3 regions of the Ruminiclostridium papyrosolvens DSM 2782 genome follow, and region 2 is predicted to be linked to each of the others. Evidence: predicted binding sites of a transcription regulator. Region 2 holds the regulator's gene; each other region holds the start of a gene.
What was found. The regulator Rex, encoded in region 2, represses fermentation and respiration genes when NADH is low (regulators of the CRP and FNR family bind a similar motif). The targets are predictions, from matches to a motif close to ATTGTTAANNNNTTAACAAT.
Positions count from the first base shown of each region.

Region 1: a site for Rex is predicted at 5,571-5,590, ahead of adhE (bifunctional acetaldehyde-CoA/alcohol dehydrogenase). Genes of this name have one in related genera too.
Region 3: a site for Rex is predicted at 1,887-1,906, ahead of P0092_RS14160 (DUF47 domain-containing protein). Genes of this name have one in related genera too.

Region 1 is NZ_CP119677.1:4,713,084-4,723,926, forward strand. Features, by position in the region: gene P0092_RS20655 (GntR family transcriptional regulator) at 1-441, shown strand, start outside; gene P0092_RS20660 (DUF2238 domain-containing protein) at 558-1,196, opposite strand; gene P0092_RS20665 (iron-containing alcohol dehydrogenase) at 1,462-2,631, opposite strand; gene adhE (bifunctional acetaldehyde-CoA/alcohol dehydrogenase) at 2,855-5,458, opposite strand; gene P0092_RS20675 (ABC transporter ATP-binding protein) at 5,730-6,947, opposite strand; gene P0092_RS20680 (FecCD family ABC transporter permease) at 6,949-8,001, opposite strand; gene P0092_RS20685 (ABC transporter substrate-binding protein) at 8,014-9,018, opposite strand; cobalamin riboswitch at 9,151-9,340, opposite strand; gene P0092_RS20690 (phosphopentomutase) at 9,430-10,611, opposite strand.
Region 2 is NZ_CP119677.1:4,430,900-4,441,742, reverse strand. Features, by position in the region: gene P0092_RS19595 (methyl-accepting chemotaxis protein) at 1-505, opposite strand, end outside; gene P0092_RS19590 (3-oxoacyl-[acyl-carrier-protein] synthase III C-terminal domain-containing protein) at 847-1,845, shown strand; gene P0092_RS19585 (methyl-accepting chemotaxis protein) at 1,920-3,404, opposite strand; gene P0092_RS19580 (3-oxoacyl-ACP synthase III family protein) at 3,672-4,670, shown strand; gene P0092_RS19575 (ABC-F family ATP-binding cassette domain-containing protein) at 4,829-6,733, shown strand; gene csaB (polysaccharide pyruvyl transferase CsaB) at 6,788-9,025, opposite strand; gene P0092_RS19565 (redox-sensing transcriptional repressor Rex) at 9,265-9,903, shown strand; gene P0092_RS19560 (prephenate dehydrogenase) at 9,954-10,843, opposite strand, start outside.
Region 3 is NZ_CP119677.1:3,151,148-3,161,990, reverse strand. Features, by position in the region: gene uvrA (excinuclease ABC subunit UvrA) at 1-1,693, shown strand, start outside; gene P0092_RS14160 (DUF47 domain-containing protein) at 1,963-2,586, shown strand; gene P0092_RS14155 (inorganic phosphate transporter) at 2,579-3,577, shown strand; gene P0092_RS14150 (ATP-dependent Clp protease ATP-binding subunit) at 3,899-6,241, shown strand; gene P0092_RS14145 (ABC transporter substrate-binding protein) at 6,476-7,774, shown strand; gene P0092_RS14140 (sensor histidine kinase) at 7,823-9,706, shown strand; gene P0092_RS14135 (response regulator transcription factor) at 9,684-10,843, shown strand, end outside.

The sequences.
Region 1 (10,843 bases), 280 kb from region 2:
TACGTAAAGGAAAGCGTTTATATGCGAAACCTTCTTGAATGTCAGATTGCGGGTGAAATAATAGACATCGGAATGAAGGATTTACCTGCTGAAATAAAAAAGAATATACGGTTGCAGAAGGATTTAGTTGAAAATGAAGGCAATATTGAAGAATTTCTGGAGCTTGATAATGACTTTCACAAGGTTATATTCAAGGCGGTAAACCATGAAACCATCTGGGATATTATAAGTACAACAAGAATTCACTACAACAGATTCAGACTTTTGACCATGTATGAGCCTGAAATGCTGAAAAGGGTATTCCAGGAGCATTTTGACATTATGACAAAAATTGAAGAGGGCGATAAAGCAGGCTGTAATGCATTGCTTAAAAAGCACCATTATAACGGTCTCGAACATGCAGATGTTCTAAAGGAAAAGTATCCGGGATACTTTCTATAAATTAATTTTTATCTTTTTTAACTATACGCCAGTATAAATTGTATCAATGAAAGCAAACATTGATACAATTTTATACGGGAGTATATGTGTTAAAACAGAAAAACAACTACTTTTCCCTACATATTTGCCTTACGGCTTCTGGTTACTTCGAACTTTTCCAGCCAGCCTTTTTTAAATTTAAGTGAAATAAATCCGGTAATACTGGTGGCAAGTGCCCCTAAGGAATCAACTATTAAGTCCTTCATAGTATCTGCCAAAGCAGCTCTTCCCATCATAAGACTTCCGTCTTCATGAGCAAATTTCTGCATGTTAAGCCCCAGCAGTTTATCAAAAGCAAACTCGTATATTTCCCACAATGCACCTATTGCCAAAGCGAAGGAAAAGGCAAAAACCGCAACAAACAAAGGGCTCAGATTTATTTGCACCTTTTCTGAATCATTCAGAAGCTTTACAATAGAAAATCCAAGTGCACCAATCATCGCACCGCTGAAGGTATGAAGTACCGTATCCCAGTGAGGTATCTTATAGTAAAAACTTCTCACCTCTCCTAAGTATATGGCCGCATACAAGAAAAATACAAAGACTATGTGCATAAACCCGGGAATATTTATTTTCCATTTTCTTTCTAACATTGATGGAAGAAACATAATAATCATACCCATAATGCACTGAATCAGCATAAGAACGTAGTCGCTTCTAAGCTTGACAAAAGCCTGCCCCACAACAGGCTTTGAAGGTGCAGTAATAACATTCACAAGTGAGAAGCCCGTTGACATGACCAATGTGGCAAAGACAAACCAAAAAGTCGTCTTTTCCCAATTTATTTTTTTCTTTATAAAAATAATATCACCCCACTAATTAATATAACTGTACAACATTTAAAAATATCTTATTGAATACTTTATATCACTGGAATTTAAGGGTCAAGTTTAATTTTTAACAGCTAAAAACAAACCGCATAATACTGCCAACTATGGATTGACATGATTATGCGGCTCCTTTGTATGAAAATCCTTCAAATTATTTATAAGACTTATTGTATATTTCAACAACATCTTTATCGGATAACTTCACCGGGTCGCAAGCAAACAAACCACCCATTGTATGCCTTGCATTCTTCGCCAGAGCCTCCATTTCGCTTTTCTCAATACCGTATTCGGACATTTTTAAATTGTCCATACCGCAAGCTTTTTGAAGCTCTAGGAGGGCTATTACAAAATCCATAGGCTCCTTTGCATCTTTTTTACCCAAGGCTACAGCCATATCAATCATCCTCTGACTGCACGCACCTGATTTCGCAAAAAATGTATAGTACTCCCTGCTCACCATAATAAGTCCTGCTCCATGGGGTAAATCCGGGTGAAATGCACTCATGGCATGTTCCAAAGAGTGTTCTGAAGTACAGCCGGATGTGGATTCAACCATTCCCGCAAGTGTATTTGCCAAAGCAACCTTTTCACGTGCCTCTTCATCGGAGCCGTCATTTACGGCTTTTGAAAGATATTTGCCTAAAAGCTCTATGCTCTTTAAGGCATACATATCACTCATTTCATTTGCAACTACATTAATATAGCCCTCTGTGCTGTGGAACAGTGCATCAAACCCCTGATACGCTGTAAGATGTGCAGGAACTGTCATCATGAGGTCAGGGTCAACGATAGACAATACAGGGAAGGTTTTATCATAGCCAAAACCGATTTTTTCATTGGTTTCGTCATTTGTTATAACTGTCCACGGGTCTGCTTCAGTACCCGTACCGGCAGTAGTTGTAATAGCTACTACAGGCAAAGGGTCAACAGCAACCGGCATACCCTTGCCGGAACCCCCGCCTACATAATCCCAATAATCACCTTCGTTTGAAGCCATTACAGCAATGGATTTTGCAGAATCAATACTGCTACCGCCTCCAAGACCAATAATGAAGTCGCAGCCACTCTCCCTTGCAAGTTTAGCTCCCTCCATAACATGAGGCTTTATGGGGTTTGGCAATATTTTATCAAATAGAATGAATTCAACATTTGCCTTTTTTAGCTCCTCTTCCAGTCTGCCCAGATAACCGTACTTTTTCACAGACGTTCCGGCTGATGTGACAATTAATGCTTTTTTCCCCGGCAAGGACTGATTATGAAGCTCTGAGAGCTGACCCTTACCAAAAAGTATTCTTGATGGAATAAAATAATTAAAACTCATATGGTGAAATCCTCCTTAATGCAATATCTCATGTATGAATATCCAATATATTTATACCCTTTAATTCATACTCCAATTACAAAATATGTAACTGTGTCTAAAATAATTATAGCATTATAGTTATTTAAAATCGAACTAATAAAAAAACAAGCCGCATAGTTACGCCAACTGAAGATTGACATTTATATGCGGCCTACCAAATTATATTATAAGGATGTTTTTCTTACTTGCCATAGTAAACTTTCAGGTACATATCCTTGATTTCACTTAAAAGTGGGTATCTTGGGTTGGCACCTGTGCACTGATCATCGAATGCCTGTTCAACCATTTCATCCAAGGTTGCAAGGAATTTTTTCTCATCCACGCCTGCTTCCTTGATAGTCTTTGGCAATCCTACTTTTGCCTTTAACTCATCTATTTTAACTATAAGCTTCTTAAATTTGTCTTCATCGCTGGAACCTGTAATTCCGATAAAGGATGCTATTTCAGCATATCTCTTTAGTATTTCAGGATATTTATACTGTGAGAACGCACCCATCTTTACAGGAGCTTCAGCTATGTTGAACTTCATAACTTCAGTAATCAAAAGTGCATTTGCCACACCGTGAGGCAGGTGGTGGAATGCTCCCAGCTTGTGAGCCATTGAGTGGCAAACACCCAGGAAGGCATTTGCAAATGCCATACCGGCCATTGTTGATGCGTCAGCCATTTTTTCCCTTGCTATAGGATCTTTTGCACCGTTTTCATATGCTGAAGGTAAGTATTCAAAAATGCTCTTTGTTGCCTGCAAAGCAAGACCCTTTGTATAGTCTGTTGAAAGCATTGAAGCATATGCTTCAAGGGCATGTGTCAATGCATCTATACCGGAAGCTGAGGTTAAGCCCTTAGGCATGTTCATCATAAGGTCTGCATCAACTATTGCCATCTTTGGCATTAGTTCATAGTCTGCAAGAGGATACTTTACACCTGTCTGTTCGTCAGTGATAACAGCAAACGGTGTTACCTCTGAACCTGTTCCTGCTGATGTAGGAATTGCAACAAAGTATGCCTTCTCGCCCATCTTAGGGAATGTGTATACTCTTTTTCTGATATCCATAAATCTCATTGCGAGGTCCTGGAAATCAACTTCAGGATGTTCATACATTGTCCACATGATTTTACCTGCATCCATTGCGGAACCTCCGCCTAATGCTATGATAACGTCAGGCTTGAAATCTCTCATTGCTTCAGCACCAACCTTTGCACAAGCAAGAGTAGGGTCAGGAGCTACATCAAAGAAAGTATGATGCTTGATATTCATATCATCCAAAAGATTTGTAACAGCTTTAGTATATCCATTGTTGTAAAGGAATGAGTCTGTAACTATGAATGCCCTTTGCTTATTCATTACGGTCTTGAGTTCTTTTAGTGCAACACCAAGGCATCCTTTCTTGAAATAAACCTTTTCAGGCGCTCTGAACCACAGCATATTCTCTCTCCTCTCAGCAACAGTCTTAATATTAATCAGATGCTTTACTCCGACATTTTCAGAAACGGAGTTGCCGCCCCATGAACCGCAACCAAGAGTGAGTGACGGAGCAAGTTTGAAGTTGTAAAGGTCTCCGATTCCACCCTGTGCTGATGGTGTATTTATAACAATTCTGCATGTCTTCATTGCTGCAGTAAATTTATCAAGTTTATCCTTGCTGTTTACAGTATCAATATATAATGATGCAGTATGACCGAAACCGCCGTCTGCTATAAGTCTTTCAGCCTTTAATACAGCATCATCGAAGCTCTTTGCCTTGTACATTGCAAGTACAGGTGAAAGCTTTTCGTGTGCGAAAGCTTCGGACAATTCAACTGACTCAACCTCTCCTACCAATATCTTCGCTTCAACAGGAACTTCAAAGCCTGCCAGTTTTGCAATATTGTGAGCTGACTGACCAACGATTTTAGCGTTTAATGCTCCGTTAATCAATATAACTTCTCTTACCTTCTGAGTTTCTTCCTTGTTGAGCATGTATGCTCCTCTGAGACTAAACTCTTTTTTAACTTCGTTGTATATTTTATCTAAAACGATTACTGACTGCTCGGAAGCACAAATCATACCGTTGTCAAATGTCTTTGAAACAATGATTGAACTTACAGCTGTCTTTATATCGGCACTTTCGTCAATTATTGCAGGTACATTACCCGGTCCGACGCCTATAGCCGGCTTTCCTGAGGAGTATGCAGCCTTAACCATACCCGGTCCGCCTGTGGCAAGTATTATATCAGCTTCCTTCATAACTCTTTCTGAAAGCTCTATTGTAGGTTCATCAACCCATCCGATGATTCCCTTTGGTGCACCTGCTGCAACAGCAGCTTCCAGTATTATATTTGCAGCCTCAATAGTGGATTTCTTTGCTCTCGGATGTGGTGAGAATATAATTCCGTTTCTGGTCTTCAAAGCGATAAGTGCCTTGAAAATTGCTGTTGAAGTTGGGTTTGTAGTTGGTACAATTGCTGCAACAACGCCAAGAGGTTCCGCTATCTTTGTGATACCAAAAGCTTCATCACGTTCAATAACACCACAGGTTTGTGTGTCCTTATATGCGTTATAAATGTATTCTGCTGCATAATGGTTCTTGATTACCTTGTCTTCTATAACACCCATTCCGGTTTCAGCCTGAGCCATTTTAGCAAGAGGAATTCTCTTTTTATTAGCAGCTAGTGAAGCAGCTAGAAATATTTTGTCAACCTGTTCCTGTGTAAATGTTGAATATTCTTGCTGTGCCTTTCTTATCTCTGCCAGTTTATCCAACAGAGTGTCAACACTATTTACTACCAAATTTTTCTTAGTCATAATAAGTCACACTCCATATTCTTGAAGTCAAAGTTGATTTGCTTCTGAATCTCCAACCAATATTTTTTATAACTCTGGGTATTGTTATTTTTTTAACAACCCTTAATTTCTTAGTGTTAATTATTTAACAATTAAATTGTAACCCTTTGTTAATTAATTGTCAATGTTTTTTTGATATTTTTTTACATTCCACATATTAACAAGTATTGTAAGATACGGTATTTATATTATAAAGAAATAGGAGTGAAGCTATAAACTGTATGCCCTTTTGCTAAAGCACCTCATGCAGTCTGGAGGAATTTATTACTGCAACCGCCTTACTTTTGAGGCGGTTATATATTTCCCCAGCTTTACCGCCTGTAAAATCTCTGGTCTCAGGCAGATCGTCCTCTATTATAACAAGCTTTTCCGCCTGCTCTGCTGCCTCCAGATTTCTGATATTCTGAAATCCCAAGGGCATATTACAGAGTACGGTAGTATGAGCTTTCTCTATATACGCAAGATTCTCGTTAAATAGCCTGTCTGTGATACTGGAGAACGGTTTTTCCACAAGATAATCTATACCAAATACCTCCGCTGAGGCTATATCACTGTCCCCCTGAAAAAAGACCCCGGCTGATACATAGTACCCCTGTTCGTAGAGCTGTCTTAATACACTTCCGGCTGTTCCCCCTCCGCCTATAACGTGAAACCTTACGGATTTGTTTTTCTCATTGACCTTATGTATATAAATATCCAGTAAACCTGTTATTCTGTTTTTGTAAACCAATGCATTTACACCATAAACGCGTGACAAGTTCATAGACGTAAGCACCTCCTCGGGACTTCCGTCTGACACAATTTTTCCATCATTCATAAGAACAAGCCTTGTACAGTATTTTGCTGCAATTTTCAGGTCATGGATTGCTGCTAACACGGTTTTTCCCTGTTCAGACAGGTCTCTTGCATATTTGAATATCTGTTCCTGATATGTAATATCCAGACTTGCGGTAGGCTCGTCCAAAAGTATGATATCTGTCTGCTGTGTCAAGGTTTTTGCAAAAAGCACTCTCTGCCGCTCTCCTCCTGACATTTCGTTTATTGCACAATCCTCCAGCTTCTCAGTATCTGTATACTCCATGTTTTTTCTTGCAATCTTAAAATCCTCTTTGCTCTCTCTTTGCATCCTTTTTAGATAAGGATATCTTCCCATAAGTACTACTTCCTTTGCGGGAAACGGGAAACCTATCTGGGTATTCTGATGCATCAGAGCAATCTTTTCCGCAAGACTTTTGTTACTCATCCGGTCTATCAATACTCCGTTAACCTTTACAGTACCTTCTGCCTTATAAATACCGTTAAGACATTTAAGCAGTGTGGTTTTCCCTGCACCGTTAGGGCCTATGAGACCAACCAGTTCTCCTTCTTTTACCTTAAGGCAAATATTATCGAGTATTCTTTTATTGTTAATCTCATAATTAAGGTTTTGAATTTCAATAATGCTCTCCATACTAGATTACCGCCCCTCCTTCCTTTTTGCTTCTTAGTAAAAGGTAAAGGAAATAAGGTGCTCCCACCAACGCTGTTATTATTCCTACTCCAATCTCGTAGGGAATGGCTACCACACGTGATACAAGGTCACAGGCCACAAGGAAAATTGCTCCTCCGATACTGCTGGCAGGCAGCAGCTTTTTATAGTTTGGTCCAACCAGAAGTCTCATTATATGGGGAACAATCAAACCCACAAAACTTATGGCTCCGCTGACACAAACCGCACTTGCTGTGGCAACGGAAACCAATATCAGCAGTACTGTTCTGATTTTTCCTGAACTTAATCCTACGGACTTTGCTTCCTCTTCCCCCAGCATAAGAACATTCAAGTCCCTTGAGAAAACAAACATAAGTGCAACACTTAGTATGATTGGAATTATCACCAGTTGTACGTGTTCCCACCGCCTCCCGTCAAGTCCTCCCGTGGACCAGAAAAGAAACTCCTTTACCTGATAATCATAGGACAGAGTAAGGATAATATTGGTTATTGCCCCTATAAAAGTACTCACCGCTATACCGGAAAGCATAAGTGTAAGTACGGGTACTTTTCCTTTCTGGTAGGACAGCAGGTAAATTACAAATATTGCAATAAATGCTCCCGTAAATGCAAAAAGCGGCATAAAATACATGCTTGCAGCAGTTAACCCCAGCTTTATAGCCAGAACAGCTCCCAATCCGGAACCGCTGGATATTCCCAACAATCCCGGATCAGCCATGGGATTTCTGAACATTCCCTGCATTACTGCCCCGGATGAGGCAAGGGCTGTACCTGCAAGTGCAGCTACTACCACTCTGGGGAACCTAACAAGAAAAATTATAGGCTCCTGTCCTTCAGCAAATGTGGCATGTTTTAATATACCTATATTTTTAAGTATGATTTTAAAGGTATCAAAAAAAGGTACGTTTACCGCCCCTATAGCTGTTCCCGCAACCATTACAATCAGCAGAAGCAGCAGCATTATCGGTATAAATCCTATATTTGTCAGAGCTTTTTTTATTTTTTTATTTTTCATTTTTCCTCCGGATTATTTAAACAGTCCCGGATAGGCAACCTTTGAAATATCCTCTACTGCCAGTACAGCGTATTGTGATGTTGATGAAATATGATTATACGGTACTGAAATAACTTTATTATTCTTTACTGCTTTTATATCTGCCAGTGCCTTATCGCCTTTTATCTTCTCATTCAAAGTATAAAAGCTAACCTTTGCGTCATAGTACCATGACGGCAGAATAATAATCTGTGGGTTATACTTTATTATCATTTCCTTGGATAATTCAGGCCATCCTTCAAGACCCTCCTTTGACACAGGGTTCATAAGACCGGCTCTTGTGACAATATCATCAAAATTTGTTCCCTTGCCGCTGGTGGTACCCATTTCACTGTAATCAAGTACTGTTTGCTTCTGGTCATCAGTCATTAGTTCAAGCCTGTCATTTACAGCCTTTAGCTTCTGCTCCATCCAAGCAATTATATCCTTGGCCTTGGCTGCCTCTCCTACAATTTTTCCTATGAGTTCAAGGTTATCTTCCACCTGCTTGATATTTGAGGGAGTATTTAGCATAAACACCGTTAAATTCGCATCTCTTAGCTGTTTAATGACATTTGCATCTGCCATTTTATCCAAAAAAACAAGGTCAGGCTGCAACGCAATTATTTTTTCCGCATTTGATTCAATCCTTTTACCGACTCCTTTAGCTTCATCAGCAATATTGGAAACTTTGGCATCGTCTGCATAATAAGTCATAGCCGCAATTCTGCTTTTGTCTACCAGTGACATAAGCATTTCACAGGTTCCAAGTGGCAAGCTTACTATTTTCTCAGGCTTAGCCTTAATAGTTACCTTTGTGCCTTTTGAATCCTCCAATGTGAGAGGATATTTATCTGTTGCAGTACTTTCTACGGATGTATCTATTGCCTTAGTAGTATCAGAAGCCTGCTGGTTTGTATCACTGCTGCAAGCTCCGAAGATTCCGGTAATAAAAATCATTGCAAGTATAAAAGATAAAATTTTCAAATTCCTTTTCATTTTACAATATCTCCTAAATATTTATTTTTTTACCCCTTTAAACATAAAAGCCCTTCAAACGTTTTGTGTTTAAAGGGCATAATTCCATCTTGGAATTTTTTATTAAACACACCCCCTATCACTCGTAGAGTTAACAGTGTACACTTACAGACAGGTATTCTGACTAAGGCATCAACACTCTCCATTCCTTCCCGGTTAATGTACCAGTGGATTATATGGAGAACTCCTCCAACACAGCGGCGGGACCGTACAGGGTTCAAACCTGTTTCCCTTATCTGTAGTTCTTATTAAGTTATATTGCATATATTAATATAAAACAAGTTTAATAGCAAATCCAAATCAGACACATTATCGTCCAAATTTCTTATTTTGGCGAATCTGTCAATTAAATACAATATTTATCAAAGTTTATTAATCTTTGATAATCTCCCTTAAAAAGCTTTGTCCCGGAAAAGCATTCTCTGCATTAAATACTTCTGCAATAGTGCAGGCTATATCAGCAAAGGTTTCTCGTGTCCCAAGATTTACATTCTCTCTTATACCCTTACCATAAATAATTACAGGTATATGTTCTCTTGAATGGTCAGTACTGGGAGTAGTTGGGTCACAGCCATGATCCGCTGTAATTATCAGTATATCGCTATCTTTCATGGCAGACAAAATTTCAGGCAGTCTGTTGTCGAATTCCTCTAACGCCTGTTTGTAGCCTTCCGGATTATTTCTATGTCCAAACAACATATCAAAATCTACTAGATTTGTAAAAATCAGGCCATTGTTCTCTTGCTTCATAAATTTTAATGTAACGTCAACACCATTCATGTTGTTTTTTGTATGTTCAGCAACAGTAACTCCTTTTTTCGAAAATATGTCTTCTATTTTTCCCACAGCGACAACATCCAGACCCTTTTTATTCAGAACATCCAGAAGCGTGTCGGACGTGGGCTCCGCAGAAAAATCTCTTCTGTTGGGTGTTCTTGTAAAGTTCCCCGGTTCCCCTATAAACGGTCTGGCAATAACACGCCCCACCATATGTTCTCCTTGCAACATTTCCCTTGCCATACCGCAAATACGATACAATTCTTCCAGAGGAACAATTTCTTCATGGGCAGCTATCTGAAATACACTGTCTGCGGAGGTGTAAACTATAAGTTTCCCCGTCTTCATGTGTTCCTCGCCGTACTCCTTGATTATTTCAGTTCCCGAAGCGGCACAGTTTGCGAGAACACCTCTTCCGGTAAGCTTTTCAAACTCCTCAAGAACTTCTTTTGGAAAACCGTCAGGATATGTGGGAAAAGGATATTCAAGCTGGAGGCCTGCAATTTCCCAATGTCCTGTTATAGTGTCCTTCCCTTTAGAAACCTCCTCCAATCTGCCATAGCTCCCCATAACATTTTCGGGTGCGGAAATATAGTCTATTCCATCTATTTTTCCAATTCCAAGGCGGCTTAAGTTGGGAAGATTTATTCCATTACATACCTTTACGATATTTCCCAATGTATTACTTCCTTTATCACCGTATTCGCCGGCATCCGGAAGTTCACCTATTCCTACACTGTCAAGAACAATCATTATTACTCTATCTATATTTGTCATAATCTACTCTCCCGGTTATTTTTAATTTTTACACATACCTATTACTATTATATTAATACCAAATATTTGCTTTTTCAAACATATCACAAAATTATTAAATTAATATTATTTCCATATTATTCAAAATTTATACAATTTATATTAAGATTATGGTATAGTTTATTATAGTCCTTACACATAGTATATTTCTGGTCAAAAAACACCAACCGAAAAATAAAGGAATGATTTGCAT
Region 2 (10,843 bases):
TCTTTGTTAAATAACTCAAGAAAAACAATACAAAAGCAGATACAAATATGTACATATTGAAAAATACCAAATCAATAATTGTATTATCTTTAAAAATCTCTGCTTTAAAATTGAAATATGAGTAAGTTGTGAGGAAACAACCTATAGATGAACAAACGAGAACAGGTCTGATATCACTGTAAATGCTGACAATAACTATAGCAAGGAAAACGGTGAGGTATGTTGTGAGACTTGGATTACAGGTTATCATAATAAAACTGATAGTTCCCATAGTACAGGTAAAGTAATACATGGTGGTTTTGGGGAGTATTTTTTTAAATGTAAGAAAACCGCCTATGATGCACAAAGGATACCCGATTAATGCCAGAAGGAGAATACCCTTTAATGGCATCTTAAAAATGGAATCAACTGCAACTCGTAAAGAAATTGAAGCAAGTAAGCAAAGTAACACAATCTTATTTTTTTGATAAAGCTGTTCTTCGACCAAATGACTGAACATATTCATTAGCACTTACCCCCTAGAATAAAAAAAATAAAATAACTATGAAGTTGTACAAGAAGAGTGGAATTTTAAGAAATGTAAATCCAACATTTTTAAAAAAAATATAAAATTTACAATTCATATTATATCCTTTCAACTTTAGTAATACAACACAAACATTACAAAAATATACAATATTTTTCGTAAAATTATATCATTTAATAAAGATTAATAGTATTATGTGGCGAAATTTATAAGATTTTTATATTGATTTATGACAAATTGTTTATTACTATATGATTAGCATAATTATTACATCCCAGTTAAATTGTAACTCTATATACTATTTGAGGAGGTATTTGCTAATGTTCGACAATCTGAAAATAATTGGAGTGGGGACTTACCACCCGGAAGAAGAAATTGATAATGGATATTTTGTAAATCATTTTAAGAAAATGGATCAGGACCCAAGTCCGCTAATGAACCACTTAGGAAGGGAAAAGAGGTTTAAAGCAAAAAAATTTGGAAATGAGAACTCGTTGACAATGGCTTTTGAGGCATCAAAAATAGCCATTGAGGATGCAGGTATTTGTGTCGAGGATTTGGACATGATAGTGTATGCATCTGATTTCCCGGAATATGTATCGCCAACAAATGCATTAATGATTAGCAGTATGCTAAAATCAAAAGCTAATATTGTTTTTGATATGAATTCCAATTGTATAAGCATGATTTCAGCTCTGGACATCATAAAATCATATATTCAAAACAAAAATATTAAAAATGTTCTATTGGCTTCAAGTTGTATGATAACCCCATTTGCAAAAGAAGACGATATAGTTGTCTACCCATCCACGGCAGATGCATCTGCAGCAGTAGTTCTTCAAAAAATTCAGGATGAAAACAGAAGTGGTGTTATGGATTCAAATTTCTATACTGATTCCAGCTACAATTGGACTATAAAGCTGCCTGCCTGTGGATTTTCCAGGATTACAGACACTTCCGTTGAAGCAAAAATGAGAATGATGGAATGGAACCAATTTGATTTCAGCTTTTTATCAGAAAATTGGACTAAGTTGATAAATAATCTATTGGAAAACAATAACTTAAACCCTGAGGATGTATCCTTGTACTTGTTCTCACAATTTTCAAGAGCAGATATTTTGTCCACCATTGACAAACTCAATGTGAGGGAGGACAAGGTGATTTTTGTTGGAAATAAATATGGATATACCGGGCCAACCAGCCCAATTCTAGCTCTCAATGAGGCTAAGGAAAATAACCAAATAGTTGAAGGTTCATACGCAGTAATGTGTTCGGTGGGTTCGGGATATACCATGGGAGCACTTCTATATAAATTTTAAATTACATAAAAGTGGAGCTGTAATAAAACAGAAAAAATTTCTGTTTTGCTACAGCTCCATTAATTGTGGTTTTGTTATTCGTTAAAATTATTAAGTTCATCTATAAGAGAATTGAGCTTGATATAGTTTTCCTCAATAATATTCATACGACTGTTCTGTTCGCTGATACATGCAGTAACTTCTTCTGCCGTAGCAGCATTTTTCTCGGTATTATCACTTATTACATTAACCTCATCATCAGTTGATTCAAAAGATTGGTACAAATTTAATGAGGTCACTTTAATATGATTGGTTTTTTCCTCTATACAGCGGATTTCGTCTTTAATTTTGTTAAAGATATCTTTTGTTGCCTCAGTAATGGAGTTACTGTTATCAATGTAAATTTTTTCTTTAACAATCTCTTTTGAAACATTAAGGGCATTTTCTTCCATTTCCTTCAAGATACTTTCAATTCTATGGGTCAGAATATTTGATTCTTCAGCCAGTTTCCGGACATCCTGAGCTACAATTGAAAAACCTTTTCCGGCATCGCCTGCTCTGGCTGCCTCTATAGAAGCATTTAGGGAAAGCAGGTTTGTTTGCTTTGAAATATTATTAACTGAAGTCAATATATTATTAATAATTTTGTTTTTCCCTATTAAGTCTGTAGCAAGCTTTTCTACCAAGGTCATTGTGTCTAAAGCCTGCTTCATTTCTTTTGATAAATTATCTACATAATCACTGCCGCTTACAATGTTGGATACGGCGCTTTTTACTGCAGAATCCATGTCATTGGATGCTTCCATGGATACCACCATTTTGCTTTTACCGTGTTCAAATAATTCTTTTATTTTATGGATACTTGTTACTTCCATCTGGGCTTCTTCTGCCACGATGGTGATAGCCTGTCCAATGCCATCAGATATTTCCTGAGTGGAAACTATACTATCCTTTATTTGCCCGCTTATGACTGCTAGACTTTGGCTGGCCGCTTTTATCTCGTTATACAGACCTTCGGCTTTTTCTTTTGAAGAAATAGCATTTACGGCAGTAGCCTCAAGCTGAAGATATAATTTCTTTGTGAGATAACTCAGGAAGAACAGAACAAAAGCTGACACAAATATGTACATATTAAAAAATAGCATGTCAATAAATGTGTTTTTGGCAAATATTTCAGGCTTATAATTATAAAAACAATAAGTGGTAATAAAACAACCTATCGCAGAACAGACCAGTACAGGTCTTATATCACTATAAATGCTGACAATGACAATGGCTAGATAAACTGTAAGGTATGTAGTAAGACTTGGATTATTGCTAATCATGATAAAACTGATGGTTCCCATAGTAATTGTAAAATAATACATAATTGCTTTCGGAAACAATTTCTTAAAAGAGAAAACCGCACCGATTGCACATAAGGCATATCCTACAATAGCTAAAATCAAGATATCATCAAGAGGCATTTTAAAAATGGAATCCACCGCTACTCTTAATGAAATTGAAGCGAACAAACACAGCAGTACAATCTTGTTTTTTTGATGCAGCTGTTCTTCTACCAAACGACTAAGCATGTTCATTAATCTACCCCCAAACCAATGTTTACGTAGTGAAAAGCAAAAAGCAGAAAAATTTAGTGCGGTAATGCGGTAAGGCTAAATAAAAAAAATTACAGTTTATATTATATCCTTTAAGGTAACACACTTCAACATAATTGTTACATTTTCTGTAAAATTTGTTAAAACGTATTGATTTTTGGAAAAATGTCTATTATTATATAATTAAGTAAATAAATGACGCAAAATACAAAATAATATAAAATAATATAAAAAATAGGAGGTATTCAGATGTTTTTCAATCTTAAAATTATGGGTGTAGGGACTTATCACCCCAAAAATGAAATCGACAATAAATATTTTGTCGAACACTTTAAAAAAATGAATAAGGACCCGAGGCCCTTATTGAAACACTTAGGTAGGGAAAGGAGATTTAAAGCAAAAAAATTTGGAAACGAAAATTCAGTAACAATGGCGATAGAAGCGTCAAAAAAAGCTATTGCCGATGCAAAAATTGATATTAATGATATTGATATGATAGTGTTTGCATCCGATTTTCCGGAATATGTATCGCCATCAAATGCACTGATGATAAGTAGTAAGCTTAATTCACGAGCAAATATTGTATTTGATATGAATTCAAACTGTATAAGTATGATTTCAGCATTAGATATAATAGATTCATATATTAAAAATAAAGATATAAATAATGTGTTATTGGTTTCCAGCTGTATGATAACCCCCTGTGCAAGGGAGGACGATATCGTTGTATATCCTTCAACAGCCGATGCGTCAGCTGCTGTCATACTGCAAAAAATAACCGAGAAAAATAGAAGCGGTGTAATTGATTCAGGGTTTTACACAGATTGCAGCTATAACTGGACTATAAAAAATCCGGCTTGCGGCTTCTCAAGAATTACTGACAATTCTGTGGATACAAGAATGAAAATGATGGAATGGAATCAGTTCGATTTTAGTTTCTTGTCCGATAACTGGTGTAAATTAATATATAACCTGTTGGATAAGAATAGCCTCACACCTGAGGACGTGTCACTTTATTTATTCTCTCAGTTTTCCAAGGCCGATATTATGGCTACTATAGAAAAGCTGAATGTAATGGAGGAGAGAATAATATATGTTGGAAATAAATATGGCTACACCGGTCCAACAAGCCCTATACTTGCTCTTAACGAAGCAAAAAAGACCAACAAAATAGTTGAAGGCTCATATGCCATACTCTGTTCGGTGGGTTCCGGATATACAATGGGTGCGCTTCTTTATAAATTCTAAATATTTTACCCGATATATGCCGGGAATGTGTTGTTAATAACATACCCCGGCTTTTTTGCTGTAAAGAGATAAACTAAAAAGACTATGCTTATGGTGCTATAGTTTGTTATAATAAATAAAACTCAGTAATACAAAATACTAGCAAATGGAGAACTACGGTGATAGTACTAAACTGTAATAATATTGATTTTTCATATGGTACAGAAACCATTTTAAATAATGTTTCCTTTAGTCTGCAGGAAAATGACAAGGTAGGGCTGGTTGGTGTCAACGGTGCCGGTAAGTCTACTCTGTTTAAGCTTATAATCGGTGAACTGCAGCAGGAAAACGGAGAAATATTTATTTCAAAAGATTTGAATGTAAGCTATTTAAAGCAGAACTCTGCTTTAAACTCAGATAATACATTATGGGATGAACTTCGTGATGTTTTTAGAGAGTTGGTTGAAATGGAAAAGTCAATCAACAGAGTTGAAAAAGAAATAAGTTCTGCTAAGGAGCAGGAAAAGCTGGAATCACTTATGAAGGAATACAGCCGCCTGACGGAACGTTTTTCATATCTTGGGGGCTTTGAATACAACAGCCGTATAAGGGGTGTGCTGCGAGGTCTTGGCTTTGAAGAACATGAGTTTGACTGTAAGATAAGTATTTTAAGTGGGGGTCAGAAAACAAGGCTTGCTTTGGCTAAGGTGCTTTTGGAGGAGCCGGATGTTCTTATGCTGGACGAACCTACAAACCATTTGGATATATCAGCAGTAGAGTGGCTGGAAGATTATCTTAAAAGCTATAAAAAGTGCCTTTTTATTATATCTCATGACCGCTATTTTCTGGATTCCGTAACCAGCCGGACAATTGAGATGGAGAATTGCACAAGCACAGTATATAATTGCAATTACTCAAACTACATTAAGCAAAAGGCAGTGAACCGTGAAATTCAGGAAAAGCACTATATACAGCAGCAAAAGGAAATAGCCCGTCAGGAAGCCTATATTGAGCAGCAGAGAAGGTGGAACAGGGAAAGAAACATAATTGCAGCAGAAAGCCGTCAGAAGGCACTGGACAGGATGGAAAAGGTAGAAAAGCCAAGCGATTTGCCATCTACTATCAGAATGAAATTCAGACAGACAATTACGAGTGGTAATGATGTTCTGGATGTAGAGGGTGTTTCAAAGTCATTTGACAGTAAGGAGCTTTTTACAAATATCAACTTTAAGGTCAAAAGAGCCGAAAGAGTATTTCTGTTAGGACCTAACGGGTGTGGAAAATCAACACTTTTAAAAATACTGTCAGGAAGGCTAAAGGCATCCTCGGGCAGGTACAGCTATGGGGCAAAGGTCAATCTTGGCTACTACGACCAGGAAATGTCTGACCTAGATGAAAACAATACTGTGTTAGATGAAGTGTGGAGTGTAGACCAGAAGCTTATTCAGTCAGAAGTCAGAACAGCATTGGGTGCATTCCTGTTCACAGGGGAAGATGTTTTCAAGAAGATATCTGTTTTAAGCGGCGGTGAAAAGAGCAGAGTTGCAATGCTCAAGTTAATTTTCTCGGATTCCAATTTTATAATCCTTGATGAGCCTACAAACCATCTGGATATAAATTCAAGGGAAATTTTAGAGGATGCCTTAAGTGACTATGAGGGAACTCTCTTGGTGGTTTCCCATGACAGATACTTTATAGATAAACTGGCAACAAGAATTATTGATATAGGGACAAATCCTGCAATAGACTGTTTAGGAAACTATACCTATTTTACCGAACATTACAAAAAGAATGTTGCTTCGGTACTAAAAGAGCAGCCTGTAATTTCAGAGGCAAAACAAAGTCACATGGCTACAAAAGAAGAACGCAGCAGGATACGTAAGTTGGAGAAACAGCTCTCTGACACTGAAAAGGCTATAGAGAAGACTGAAACCCGTCTAAAGGAGTTAGAAGAGGAGATGGTCAGATTTGCCACAGACCATGAAAAACTTTTGGAGTTGAATGAGGAACAGCAGCAGGCACAGCATAAGCTTGAAGAGTTGTACGAAGTGTGGTCTGAGGTTACAGAACAGCTTGAAACATAAAAACCATTAAAAAAACACGCAGCCAATTTGAACTGCGTGTTTTATAGTATCTTTTTATTCAGAAATTAATTCGATTGCATACAGAGAGTTTTCACGGGCCTTACATATCAGAATGTCTACGGAGTTTTCCAGAACAGCCTTAATGGGCTCACGATTCTGTATGACATTATCAATTTTTGAGCGCAAACGTTCAAAAGTGATTTCCTTAACATTTCCGGCAGAGGGTTGATTAATATACTCCAAAAATCCGTCAACCTTTGGCTGATAACTGATTCCCATAAATGGTACTTTCAAATAAGCCGAAAAAATTAAAGCATGAAGTCTCATGGACACCATGATGTCCATTTTATGTATTACGGAGAACGTTTCAATAACAGTGTGATTATTGCTTATAATATAGTTTTTTGTTTTCATTTTTGCAATTATGTTTTTTATCGTAAATATGTCAACATTGTATTCCATTGGGATGAATACAGGTTCCAGACCATATTTCTTAAAAACGTAATCAGCTGCTTCTGCAATGGCCTGTTCGTATTTCACATGCTGTTGTTCTTCCAAGCCGGGACATCTCCTTACTGAAAAGCCGGCGTATTTTTTATCAGGGGACAACCCCGAAAAATTATGGCTGTCATTTAAGTCCTCAGGGTTAATATTGACGGCAAATGCAGCATCGGCTGTCAAAGCAATCTTAGGCCCCGTAATACCCATTTTTTTAAGTTCGTTTAATGAAAATCTTTCTCTTACGGTAATCACATCAGCCATATTCAATATTTTACGGGAATGTTCCGTATTACCTGTTTTATTTATTGGGCCAATCCCATTTGCGTAAAACATTATTTTTAGTTTCAGTTTTTTTGCAAGCCATGCTGTTCCCAGATAGAACATCAGGGAGCGCGAACTGGTACTGTCCTGAATAATATTGCCTCCGCCGTATACGAAAAGCTTGGCTTTTTTCATTGATGAATACACCTTGAACATATTCTTCCTGTTAATGGCGCTTACCCCATAATTGCGAGCGGTTTCTACAGGATTCTTGGAAAGGGCAAGGATAGATATACCGGGCCTTTGTTCTTTGAAATTATCAACAATTGACCTGAGCATTGCATCATCACCAATATTACCAAAACCATAGTAACCTGACACGATTACATCGTATTTATTACCCTTGGACTTATTTAAAACATCATTTTGAATCTCAGTATAGATTTCAAGCTGAGTTTTACACATGGCATCCAAAGAGAAGTTCTTGTATGCCTTTTCATATATCCTTTTTCCGAATTCTAATCGTTTTTCATGGTCAATTGACAGCTCCAGAAGATTTTCAGCAAGGGTTTTATAATCAAGTGGTTCAAAAAGATAACCGTTTACCGAGGAATCTATTAGGTCCGGAATTCCTCCAACCCGGCTGCTGACAGTAGCCTTGGAAAAACAAGCGCCCTCCAGAATAGAATATGGAAAACCCTCACTTATGGAGGTGAGTACACTTATATCAATGATACTCATTAATTCATAGGGGTCATTAAGCCAACCCAAGAAGAATACATTATTCTCCAAACCCAGTTGATGGCAGCGGGCGGTAAGGGACTTATAATCTTCACCGTCTCCGCCTATAAGGAATTTTACCTTAGGATTTTTCTCTACAACCAGCTTGGCTGCTTCTAAAAGAGTACTTATGCCCTTAACAGGGGTCAATCTTGCTGCTATTCCTACTAGTATATCGTCTTTATCTAATTGGATTCCGTATTTTAAAGCAAATTCTTCTCTTGAATAGTCATTGAGCTTTTTATCAAAATCTATTCCGTTAAGAATTGTATATATTGAATTTGTGTCAAAGCCTCTGTCTATAAGCATTTTTCTGAAAGCAGAGGTAACGACAATATAGTAATCCAGACTGTGAAGCACCCATGAATTGAATAACCCTATAGAAAGCCTTTTAGGCAGACTTTGGAGATAATCAAGTTTATAGTCACTGTGCATTGTTGTTATTACCGGTATATGGCAGGCTTTTTTAATCGCGTAGGCAAAAATATTTGCCTTGGCACCATGTGAATGAATGATATCAAAGTTATTCTTTTTTACAAAATCTATTGCGTTGCGTATATCTGTAACTATATTAGAGGACTTTATAACTTTTACGTTTATTCCCATTGCACGGGCTTCATCTGCAAAGGCTCCAGGTCTTAAACTAAGAAGAGTAACATCAATATGGGAAGTAAGTTCCTTTACGAGTGACAGGACGTGTACTTTAGCGCCTCCAACATCCCCTCCGCCAATTAAGTGCAAAACCTTCATTAAAATTTCTCCTTTAAAAATCTTTTGTAAATGACACAAGTACTATTTTATCACAATTAACAGTGCGACACTAAACTATTTTCGATAATCAACAGGTATGTAACGAAGTATAACGCGTGAATAACATGGTAAAATAAATAAGGGGAAATGTAGTAACAGAGGGTTGAGCCTTGATATTGACAATAAAATAACAAAGATGATATAATACGAACACTAATAATTATGAGGTGAAGATTTTAATGGCTTCAAAGAAAATTTCAATGGCTGTAATAAAAAGACTTCCCCGTTATCATAGATACTTGAATTATTTACTTGAACTTGGTATTAAGAGAGTGTCTTCTAAAGAGCTAAGTGGCCGTATGGGAATAACTGCTTCCCAGATAAGACAAGATTTAAATTGCTTTGGCGGTTTCGGACAGCAGGGATATGGATATAATGTAGAGTCTTTATATAATGAGATAGGAAATATACTGGGTATTAACAAGACCTTTTATTGTATTATAATTGGTGCAGGAAATATGGGACAGGCATTATCCAATTATGAAAACTTTGTAAAAAGAGGCTTCAAAGTAATCGGAATTTTCGATGTCAATCCGGAAGTTATAGGGAAAAAACTCAAAAATTTTGAGGTTATGAATCTTGATTTACTTGAGGAGTTTATACTACATAACCCCGTTGACATTGCAATGCTTTGTGTTCCTTACAGGGAGACAGCAACCGTTGCTGACAGAGTTGCCAGATTGGGAGTAAAGGGATTGTGGAACTTCTCGCCTATGGATTTAAAAATTCCATATGATGTAATAGTGGAAAACGTGCACTTGAGTGACAGCCTTATGGTTCTTGGATATAAACTCAATGACAAGTTTGAAAGAGAATAATAAGAAAGCCGGCATTTTATACATGCCGGCTTTTGCGTGTTCTTAAAAGGCTAATCTTTTCTAAAAACCATGTAGGAAGAGGCTTCCAGTATTTCATAAGCTTTATCTGTATTTGCCTGATCAGACAGGGTGATTTTAAGGCAGCCCTGCTCATACTCACGGCTGTTGGATACATTTATATTTTTTATGTTTATTCCGCTATTACCAAGAAGAGTTGCTATTTTTCCAATAATTCCCGGCTCATCGGTAACATCTACAATCAACTCGAAGTTTTTTGGAAGCAGCCCGGTGGCAGTATTGGAAAAACCATCCCTGAAGGCTTTCGCATTATCAAAAAAACTGTATATTTCTTTGTTTTCACTTGATTTTATATTGTCTATCATACTGTCAACTATATGTTTAAAGTCCTCTAAAAGCTTTACAACAACAGGTCCGTTACTTATAACTACGTCCTTCCACATGGAAGGATTTGAAGATGCAATTCTGGTAATATCCTTGAATCCTCCTGCTGCAAGAAGCTTTATCAAGCCATGGCTGTTTTCATTGTTTTTAGCAAGAGACACCAACGCAGAAGCTATAATATGAGGTACATGGCTTATGCAGCCTGTAACTGTATCATGTTCCTTGGAGGAAACTACTATAGGAAGAGCTCCTATCTTTCTTAGGAGATTTTCCATTGTACTTATGGCATCTTCACTGGAACTCTTTGTAGGTGTCAAAACATAGTAGGCATTCTCAAACATGTGAGCTATTGAATTTACATAGCCTGATTTTTCCGTTCCGGCCATAGGGTGTCCTCCCACAAACAGGGGAGGGTTTTCAAGGCCATCAATGTAATTGAATAATTCTCCTTTGGTACTGGCTACATCAGTCAGAATGCTGCCTTTTTTTATTTTTGAGGATAATTCATTTACATATTCTATTGTTTTACTGACAGGAG
Region 3 (10,843 bases), 1.3 Mb from region 2:
TAATTCCATTGAACGCCGTTATCACGAAACCCAATCAGAAAGCATGAAGCAGTATTACGAGCAGTTCATGAGCGACAACCCTTGTCCTGATTGTAAGGGTGCAAGATTAAAACCTGAAAGTCTTGCGGTTACAGTCGGAGGTAAAAATATTCACGAAGTATCGTCTATGTCTGTTGCTGATACAAAAGAATTTTTTGATAACATTGAGCTAAGTGAAAGAGATAAGATGATAGCAAACCAGATTTTGAAAGAGATTGCGGCTAGGATAGGCTTCCTCGTTGACGTTGGTCTTGACTATCTCACACTTTCAAGACCGGCTGGAACTTTATCGGGAGGAGAGGCACAGAGAATAAGGCTTGCTACTCAGATTGGCTCCGGCTTGATGGGAGTGCTTTATATTCTGGATGAGCCAAGTATAGGTCTTCATCAAAGAGATAACGAAAAACTTCTGAAAACCTTAAACAGACTCAGAAACCTTGGTAATACGCTGATTGTTGTAGAACATGATGAAGACACCATGCATGCAGCGGACCATATCATTGACATGGGTCCCGGAGCAGGAATCCATGGAGGACATGTGGTTGCTGAAGGTACTCTGGATGATATACTAAAATGTGAAGATTCTCTGACAGGGCAATATCTTAGCGGACGCAAGAAGATAGAAGTTCCGGAAACCAGAAGGAAACCAAATGGAAAGTGGATTGAAATTGTAGGGGCAAAACAGAATAATCTGAAAAACATTAATGCCAAGATTCCGCTTGGGGTATTAACGTCGGTTACGGGGGTTTCCGGGTCAGGAAAAAGCACATTGATTAACGAAATCCTGTATAACAGCCTTGCAAATCACTTATACAGATCCAAGGCAAAACCGGGTAATCATGAAAAAATAAAAGGTCTGAAAAATATTGATAAGGTTATAAGTATTGACCAATCACCAATAGGAAGAACACCAAGATCAAACCCGGCAACATATACAGGGGTATTTGATATTATAAGAGAGGTTTTCGCTTCTACAAATGAAGCAAAGATGAAGGGATATAAAACAGGAAGATTCAGCTTTAATATAAAAGGCGGTAGGTGTGAAGCCTGCAGCGGAGACGGAATTATAAAAATTGAAATGCATTTTCTACCTGACGTATATGTTCCTTGTGAGGTTTGTAAGGGAAAAAGGTATAACAGAGAGACTCTTGAGGTTAAGTACAAGGGTAAAAGCATATCAGATGTGCTTAACATGACTATAGAAGATGCTCTTGAATTTTTCAAGAATATACCCAAAATCCAGAGAAAACTGCAAACCTTGTATGATGTAGGATTGGGATATGTCAAAGTTGGTCAGCCTTCTACAACTTTGTCGGGAGGAGAAGCCCAGAGAGTAAAGCTTGCCACTGAGTTGTCTAAGAGAAGCACTGGAAACACGCTGTATATATTGGATGAGCCTACAACAGGACTTCATGTAGCTGATGTTCACAAACTGATAGACATTCTTCACAGGCTGGTGGAAACAGGCAATTCAATAGTCGTTATTGAACACAACCTTGATGTTATAAAAACTTCTGACTATATTATTGATCTCGGGCCTGAGGGTGGTAACAAAGGAGGTATTATTATAGCACAGGGTACCCCGGAAGAAGTGGCAAAAGTAAAAGAATCCTATACAGGGCAGTATTTAAGCAAAATTATGAAAAGTAAGTAGCTTCAGTTATAAATAAGTATTTCCAAAGACGAGTATTTTAACGTACTTATCTTTGGAAATTTTTTTATTATTGCCCAAAAGTACAAGCTTGTTTATCAAAAATAATATAATAAAACAAGTAAATTATAAAAAATACATTATATATAGGACTCTGGTAAATACTAAGAAGGTTTGTTAATTCTATGTTAACTTTGTTGTAAAAAAATTTACATTGCTATATAATTAAATAGTAAAAATGTTACATTTTGTCGAAAGAAGGTAATTAATAAATGTTTAGAATTACATCTAAGGAAGAGAAATTTTTTGACTATTTTATTGAGACATGTGAGATTATTTGCAAAGCAGCATCACTTCTTGAGGATTTAACTACAAACTATGTTAATGTTAATGAAAAAATCTCAAACATAGAAGGAACTGAGCATGCATGCGATAGTAATGTCCATAAAATTCTAAATGAGCTTAACCAATCTTTTATTACCCCCATTGACCGTGAAGATATTTTCACAATAGCAAAAGAACTGGATAACATTACAGACGATATTGAAACTGCTGCACACAGATTCAGCATGTATAACGTAAAGGCTGTAAAACCCGAAGCTGTTACTATGACAAAGTTGATTGTCAGAGCAACAAGCGAGCTTAAAAATGTAATGATTGAAATGAAAAATATGAAGAAGAGTAAACAGCTCCAGAAAAAAATAATTGAAGTAAACAATGTTGAGGATGAAGCTGATACTATTTTCAGAGATGCAATGGCAAACCTGTTTATAACTGAGCATGACGCAGTAGAAGTTATAAAGTGGAAAGAAATTTTTGAACTTCTTGAAAACACAATAGATGCTTGTGAAGATGTTGCGAATATAGTAGAAGGGGTTGTTATGAAAAATGCTTAGTGTTTCATTAGTAGTTGTTGTTGTACTGGCACTAGGATTTGATTTCATTAACGGATTCCACGATACCGCAAATTCTATCGCTACTTCAGTTTCGACAAGAGTTTTGTCACCGCGTCAGGCAATATTAATGTCTGCAGTACTTAATTTTGTAGGTGCATTAATGAGCAGTAAGGTAGCACATACCATTACTAACGGTCTGGTTGATAGTACTATGATAAAGGTTCAATATGTAATTATTGCAACCTTAATAGCTTCAATTATATGGGATTTGATTACATGGTATTTTGGTATACCAAGTAGTTCATCACATGCGTTAATAGGTGCACTGGTAGGTTCGTCAATAGCATATTCAGGTGGGTTAAGCATAGTAAAATGGCAAGGTATACTGGATAAGGTTGTTATACCATTAATTACATCACCGATAATAGGTTTTGCAATTGGTTTTGTGTTCATGTCTTTTCTATACAAGCTACTCCGTCCGTTTTCACAAAGGTTCGTAAATAAATGGTTCTCTAAATTACAAATAGTTTCAGCGGCATTTATGGCATATTCTCACGGAAATAATGATGCTCAAAAGTCTATGGGAATAATTACATTGGCTTTAATAGGTGCAAATTTAAATAATGGACATACTGGAGTTCAGCCTTGGGTTATGATTGCATGTGCTATTTCAATGGCACTTGGTACATCAATAGGTGGCTGGAAAATCATTAAAACAATAGGTGTTAATATGATTAGACTTCAGCCGATTGGCGGTTTTGCAGCAGAAACAGGAGCGGCAATTGTTATTGAAACAATGACGCATTTCGGAGCACCTGTAAGTACAACTCATGTTATATCAACATCTATCATGGGTGTAGGAGCTTCAAAGAGATTTTCTGCCGTAAAGTGGGCATTGGCAAGAAATATAGTATATGCATGGATATTTACAATCCCTGTATCAGCAATCATCGGAGCATTTATTACGACTATATTTAAATTCTTTGCTTAATAAATATTAAAAACATACTTATTTTTAAATAGAAATGGTTAAAACTATACATTAATAAACCTGAATTAGAGTCGTATAGATTAGATATTAGGACTATAATTCAGGTTTATTCGTCTTTGGGCATATGAACTACTTATATAAGACAAAAATCAAAAAAATAAAAGCAAATCGGTTAGACCTCGAAATCTACTTGTGTTATACTAGTAAAAACTAATAAAGATAAAAGAGCAGTATAAATAATAAATTTTTTGGACATTTATGGAAATAATATAGTATATATATTGGAAGGAATATACTGGAATTAAAAGAAGAGGTGATTAAATGATAAAATGTTCCATTTGTAATAAAAATATTGCAGTTGTGTTTGTAACAAAAATTATAGACGGGAAGCAAATTCAAGAAGGCTTGTGTGTAAGTTGCGCAAAGAAACAGAATTTACAGCCAATAGATCAGTTACTGTCACAAACTGGTATGACAGAATATGAGCTTGATAATATAAGCAAACAAGTAGGAGATATGCTTGAAGAGATGGACGGGTCTGAAATAATGGAAGCGATGCAGGTAGACCCTGAAAACATTAATCAGGCAAATCCTTTTTTTAGTATATTAAATAAGGCGTTTCCAAAGCCAGATGATATTGAAGCAAACAATTCAAAAAGTCTTCAACCCATAGGCCAGGATAAAGACGGCGACGATAAGGACAAAAATTCAACAAAAACAAAAGCTCAGGACAAAAAGACTGTTAAAAAGAAAAAATACCTTGAAATGTACGGTACGAATCTTATAGATAAGGCTAAAGAAGGAAGTATTGATAAGATTATTGGCAGAGCACGTGAGATTGAAAGAGTTATTCAGATTTTAAACAGAAGGACTAAAAACAATCCTGTGTTAATAGGAGAACCCGGTGTTGGTAAAACTGCTATTGCAGAAGGACTGGCTTTAAGGATTGCTGAAAAAACTGTTCCTGTAAAAATACAGAATTCTGAGGTTTACCTTTTGGATATGACCAGCGTTGTCGCAGGAACACAGTTCAGGGGACAATTTGAAAGCAGGATGAAAGGTATAATAGAAGAAGCCAAGTCGTTTGGAAATATTATTCTTGTAATCGATGAACTTCATAATATAATGGGCGCAGGCGAAGCTGAAGGTGCAATGAATGCTGCAAACATTTTAAAGCCTGCCTTATCAAGAGGTGAAATTCAGGTAATTGGGGCTACAACCCTGAATGAATACAGAAAGCATATAGAAAAAGATACTGCTTTAGAGAGAAGATTCCAACCTATAATTGTTGATGAACCATCTATTGGGGAAAGTATAGAAATATTAACAGGTATAAAACACTACTATGAGCAATATCACAGAGTTAAAATAAGTGATGAAATAGTAAAGGCTGCAGTAAATTATTCTGAAAGGTATATTACGGACAGACTTTTGCCTGACAAAGCCATAGATGTAATAGACGAAGCAGGTTCCAGAGCCAACCTGAGAAATACAAAACTGGCTGAGCTTGAGTCATACAAAGAAGAACTGAAAAAGGTTCAGGAAGAGAAAGAATTTGCAGTTTCAGCGGATTCAATAGAAGACTACCAGAAGGCAGCAGATTTGAAGGTTTATGAGTGTAAGCTTAATGAGCTCATCAAGGATATAGAGGATACCAGTAAAGATGTTGAGCTAACCATGGAAGACATAGCAGCAGTAATTGAAGCGTGGACTAAAATTCCGATTCAGAGGCTTACTGAGGGTGAAGCGGAAAAACTAATGAGTCTGGAAACACGTATTCATAAAAGGGTAATAGGACAGGAAAAAGCTGTTGAAGGCGTTGCAAGAGCTATAAGAAGAAGCAGGTCAGGGTTTAAAAAGAAGAAAAAACCGTCATCCTTTATTTTTGTAGGTCCGACAGGTGTTGGTAAAACCGAGCTTGTACGGGCACTTTCAAATGAATTATTTGGAAGTGAAGAAGCACTGATAAGGCTTGATATGTCTGAATATATGGAAAAGCATACTGTTTCCAAGTTAATAGGATCACCTCCGGGATACGTGGGATATGATGATGCAGGTCAATTAACAGAAAAAGTAAGAAGAAGACCATATTCCGTAATACTATTGGATGAAATAGAAAAGGCCCATCCTGATGTATTCAATATGTTGCTTCAAATTCTTGAAGACGGAAGGCTAACAGATAGTCACGGTAAGACTGTAAACTTTGAAAATACAATTATTATCATGACATCAAATGCAGGAACTAATTTAAAATCCGGTGGCATAGGTTTTTCAAATAATACCTATACTGCCCTTGAAAGCAGAGTGCGAGATGTAATAAAAGAAACTTTCAGGCCTGAATTCCTCAACAGAATAGATGAGATAATTGTATTTACTGAGCTTGGAAAAGAGGAATTAAAGAAAATAATCGATTTGATGCTGGAAGAAGTTTACCATGAAGCCCGCGAAAAGGATATTAGAGTTAATGTTTCCGATAAGGTTAAAGAATTTATATTGGAAAAAGGCTACGATCCTAAGTTTGGTGCCCGACCCTTGAGAAGAACAGTACAGAGCTATATAGAAGACCGCCTTTCAGAAGAGTACTTAAAAGGGACAATAAAAGAAGGTTCTCTTGTAGGGGTAGACTTGGACGATAATAATGAAGTAATTTTAACAATTGTCTAGCGTTATAATATTATAAATAGCAGCAGGAATTCAACTCTTGCTGCTATTTTATTGTTGATAAACTATATTGCGTCGATTTATTATTTAATTGTAATATATTGCAATATATGCCTAATAGTATTTATAATTGTATATGGTATAAAAAATTTAGGATTCATCTAAATGATTGTGTTATCCTCGTTCTTAATAGTAGACAAAAAGTGGCTATATAAAATAAGAATTGGAGTGAAACAAATGCAATACTCAAAAAAACTTTTATGTTTAGTACTATTTACACTAGTCAGTTTTACGTCAGTTTCTTGTGGTAATGATAATTCGTATGTTTCAGAAGCTCGCAACAGCAAAATTACTCACGCTGAAACCAGTACAATAAGTTTAATGACAAGTTGGGGCGGTGTTGACAGTAAAGCCGGTTGTTTAACGGATTTGCTGGACAAGTTTGAAAACGAAAATCCAACTATAAAAGTTTCCAATCAGTCTATTTTTGGAGATGAATATTTGCCTACGCTTAAAACAAGGTTTGCGTCAGGTAACGAGCCAGATGTTTTTGGTTTATGGCCATGTTCTGATATAAAATATATGATAAGGGCAAATAAGCTTGCTGAACTAACGGACACGCTTAAGAAGGACAGTGAATGGATGGAAAGCTTCAAAGGAAACTTCTTTGATATGACTACCTACAACAATAAGATTTTTGGTATACCCTTTGAGCTTGTATTTGAGGGGATGTTTATCAATAAGGATTTATTTCAGCAATTTGGTGTAAAAATACCTCAAAATTATCAGGAGCTTAAAAATGCAATAAATATATTTAATAAGCATAACATTACACCTATAGCCTATAACGCCACAGCCGAAGGCTCATATATATATCAGAACATGATTGCAAGCCTTGGAGGAAACGAAGGAGTAGAAAAGTTTATAGTCAATAATAAGATAAACAACTGCTACATAGATGCAATGAAATATATGAAGGAATTATATGAAATGCATGCATTTCCAAACGATTTAATATCCATAACCAGCGAAGAAAGAAATAACCTATTTATAAAGAAACAGGCAGCCATGATAGTTCAGGGATCATGGTTTGCAGCCTACTTTGGGAAGTTTGATAAAACAGTTGAGATGATACCGTTTCCGGCTATGGGAAATGGAAGTAGTAAAATACCTGCGGGTTTAGGTGGTGGGACCTTTTATATAAGCAAAAGCGCCTGGAGTACACCTGAAGGTAAAGAAAATACTCTCAAACTTATAAAATTCCTTACGTCAAAGGCCACATCAGATTATTTATACAAGGAATCAGGACTATTCAGCACATTAAACGTATCAATGGAGACCCCCTATAACGCATTGGCGCAACAAAGTATCGGTGTTTATGAAAAAACCCTGGAAGAAAATCGGTGTGCAATTCCTGATCACATAATAGATAGAAGCACATGGGAAAAGGTTATTGTTAAGGAGTTTCCAAGATATCTTGATAATAAAATCTCTGCAGAAGAAATATGGGAAAAAGCTTTGAATAGGTTACAATGATTAAAATAGCATTTAGTCAATTACTCGTGTTTAGGATATGGTGGGACAATGATAAATAAAATTACTTCAAGCATATTTTCTAAAATACTTAGAAGTTTACAATTTTATAAAAACATATCAATAAAAAAGAAATTGCTGCTTGTAGTAAATCTGCAAATTTTAATTCCTCTTATATTTGTAGGGTTTTTTGCGTATAAGAGTTCAGAAGAAATTATTAACAGCAAATCTATTTCGTATTCTAATGACGTACTTAGCTCTATTGGGTTAAGACTACAGGATACGGTAACAAACTTAACAAACATATCCGGCGACATAAGTATGGATAAAAATATATATGACGCTTTAATCAGCTATGACACGGGTAATGATAATAATGATTTAACGCAAATGAGTATTCATGAAATAGATTCTCAGTTAACAAACCTATTTATAACGGTAAAAGGAAACAGACCGGAAATAAATTCTATCTGTATAATAACAGATAGTGGTTTGGTACTGCCGAGACGTTATCCGAGTACTGATTCGGAGCTCCGGTCAGTAGTGAACAGAGAATACTCCAGAATGAGTGAGAAGGCTGATGAAGTTTCCAGAAAAGCAGCCTGGTTTTTTGAAACGTCTTCAGGAGTTGTGAAGAATGCTTATTTAGTAAAAAAGGTATACAACAGAGATAATTATACGGAAATAGGAATGTTGGTAGTTCAAATAAAAATGGACTCTTTAAAGGATGTCCTTAAGGGTCTCGAATCTGAGGTTATGCAAAATACTACAATACTTTCACCAAATAGTGATATAATTGTTTCAAAGAATAAATCAGCCTTAGAAAAATATAAATACATAATAAGGAATACGCCTTATGATGAGGATTCTTTTATAGACCAGAAAAATAAAATTTTTGTTGCTTATACATATTTAAAAGATAATATTAATTGGAGAATAGTTACATTTGTTCCTTTAGACGAGTTATACTCCGACGTAAATATATTGAGAAACAGGATAATTATGCTCTGTCTTGCATCTATTATATTACTTTCTGTAGTCAGCTTTTATATGTCTTTTGATATGATAAAACCAATTAACAGATTGGTAAAGGCAATGAAAAATATGAACATAAACAATATACCTGAGAGTTACATTGAGGTTGACAGAAATGATGAATTGGGCTTCTTGCACAAAACTTTCAATAATATGACTAAAGAGATTGACCATCTGGTTACCTGGATTTACAGGGAACAGATTACTCGAAAAGAGGCTGAACTGAAAGCGTTACAGTCACAAATAAACCCTCATTTTCTCTTTAATACACTGGAATCAATAAACTGGATGGCACGGCTAAATAATGTACCTGAGATAAGCGATACAGTAACGGACCTCTCTACACTGCTTGAAGCCAGTATAGGAAGGGATGACAGGCTTATACCCATTGAAGAGGAGTTTATGTACATAGATAAATATATATCCCTTTTAAAACGCAGATTTGAAGATAAAATAACACTAAAAAAAGAAATAGACCCTCAAGTTCTGTATATAAAGATTCCAAGACTTCTCATACAACCGCTAATTGAAAATGCTGTCTATCATGGAGTGGAAAACAGCAGAGAAAAAGGGGTCATTATGCTCAATGCCAGAATACAGGAAGATTTGCTGGTGCTGGAAGTAATTGATAACGGCAACGGAATATCAAAAGAAGATCTAATTAAGCTAAATAAGAGTCTGGAAATGGATAATGACACGTACTTTAAATCTCTTAGAGAAAAGAAAAATAAGAGTATAGGAATTGATAATGTAAATAGAAGAATAAAACTCTTCTATGGTGAAAAGTATGGTATCAAAATAGAGAGCAGTGTTAACATATTTACTAAAGTAACGGTTTCTTTGCCGCTTCAAACATTCAATACTAAGGAGAGTTATTATGTACAAGGTTCTAATAATTGATGATGAATCCATTATACGTAAAGGTATCAAAAACATTATTAATTGGAAACAGCTTGATTGCGAGGTTTGTGCAGATGCCTGTGACGGTATCGAAGGAATTGAGCTGATAAAAAAATATCTGCCGGAAGTAATTATAACAGATATACGTATGCCTGGAATGGATGGTTTGGAAATGATTAAGCAGGCAAAGGAGATTGTTCCAAACACAAAAATAATAATACTGACAGGGTACAGAGATTTTGATTATGTACAGAAAGCTATTAAATGCGGAGCATTTGATTTTCTTCTTAAACCCTCCAAAATTGAAGAACTGACCTCAGTACTGGCAAAGGCAGTTAATGAACTAAATGAACAAAAGGACAAGCACAATGAAATTGAGCGGTTTCGAATGCTTTTTGAGCAAAACATTCCTGTACTCAGAGAAAAACTTCTATATGATATTATATACGGACTAAACACAAGTGAAAATGAAATATATGAAAAAATGAAGCTTTTTGATATATCAATACGTAATTTTGTTTTGGTTGTAATGGAAAATGACTACAATGATAAATCAAACAGTTCGTTGTATGATAAACATCTCTATCAATTTGGAATCGTTAAATCCTTTGAAGAAATATTTGCAGAGAATTATGAAGTTTTAAGCATTATGCTCAGCAGTAACAGAGTAGGTTTTATAATACAGAAATCTGATAATTTACTTTTGGATATAGAGAAGGTAAGTGAAAAATGTGATTATCTGCAGGAGGTTATAAATAACGGATTTGGTTTTACTGTTACTATAGCTGTCAGCTCAAATGGAAAAGAAGCTCTTGAGCTTCCCGACAAACTGAAAGAATGTCTGGGCTCTTTGGAATATAAGAGTTATATGGGGGAAAACTCCATAATTCAGTATAGTGACTTAAACTCATTTTTCAGATATGAAGACTATTCTACTCTGGACAAGTATCAAAAACAGATTATTGAAAATATAAAATCTGGAAATGAGACTGGAGTAAGAGAAAATACAAAACTTATATCCGATTATCTGACCAAAAACAATATAAATATACACTACATGAGAAATTTTTATTATACTACATTGTCCTCAATAAATAACATCAGAATATCAGTTTCGTCTGTAGACACGGACAGAAA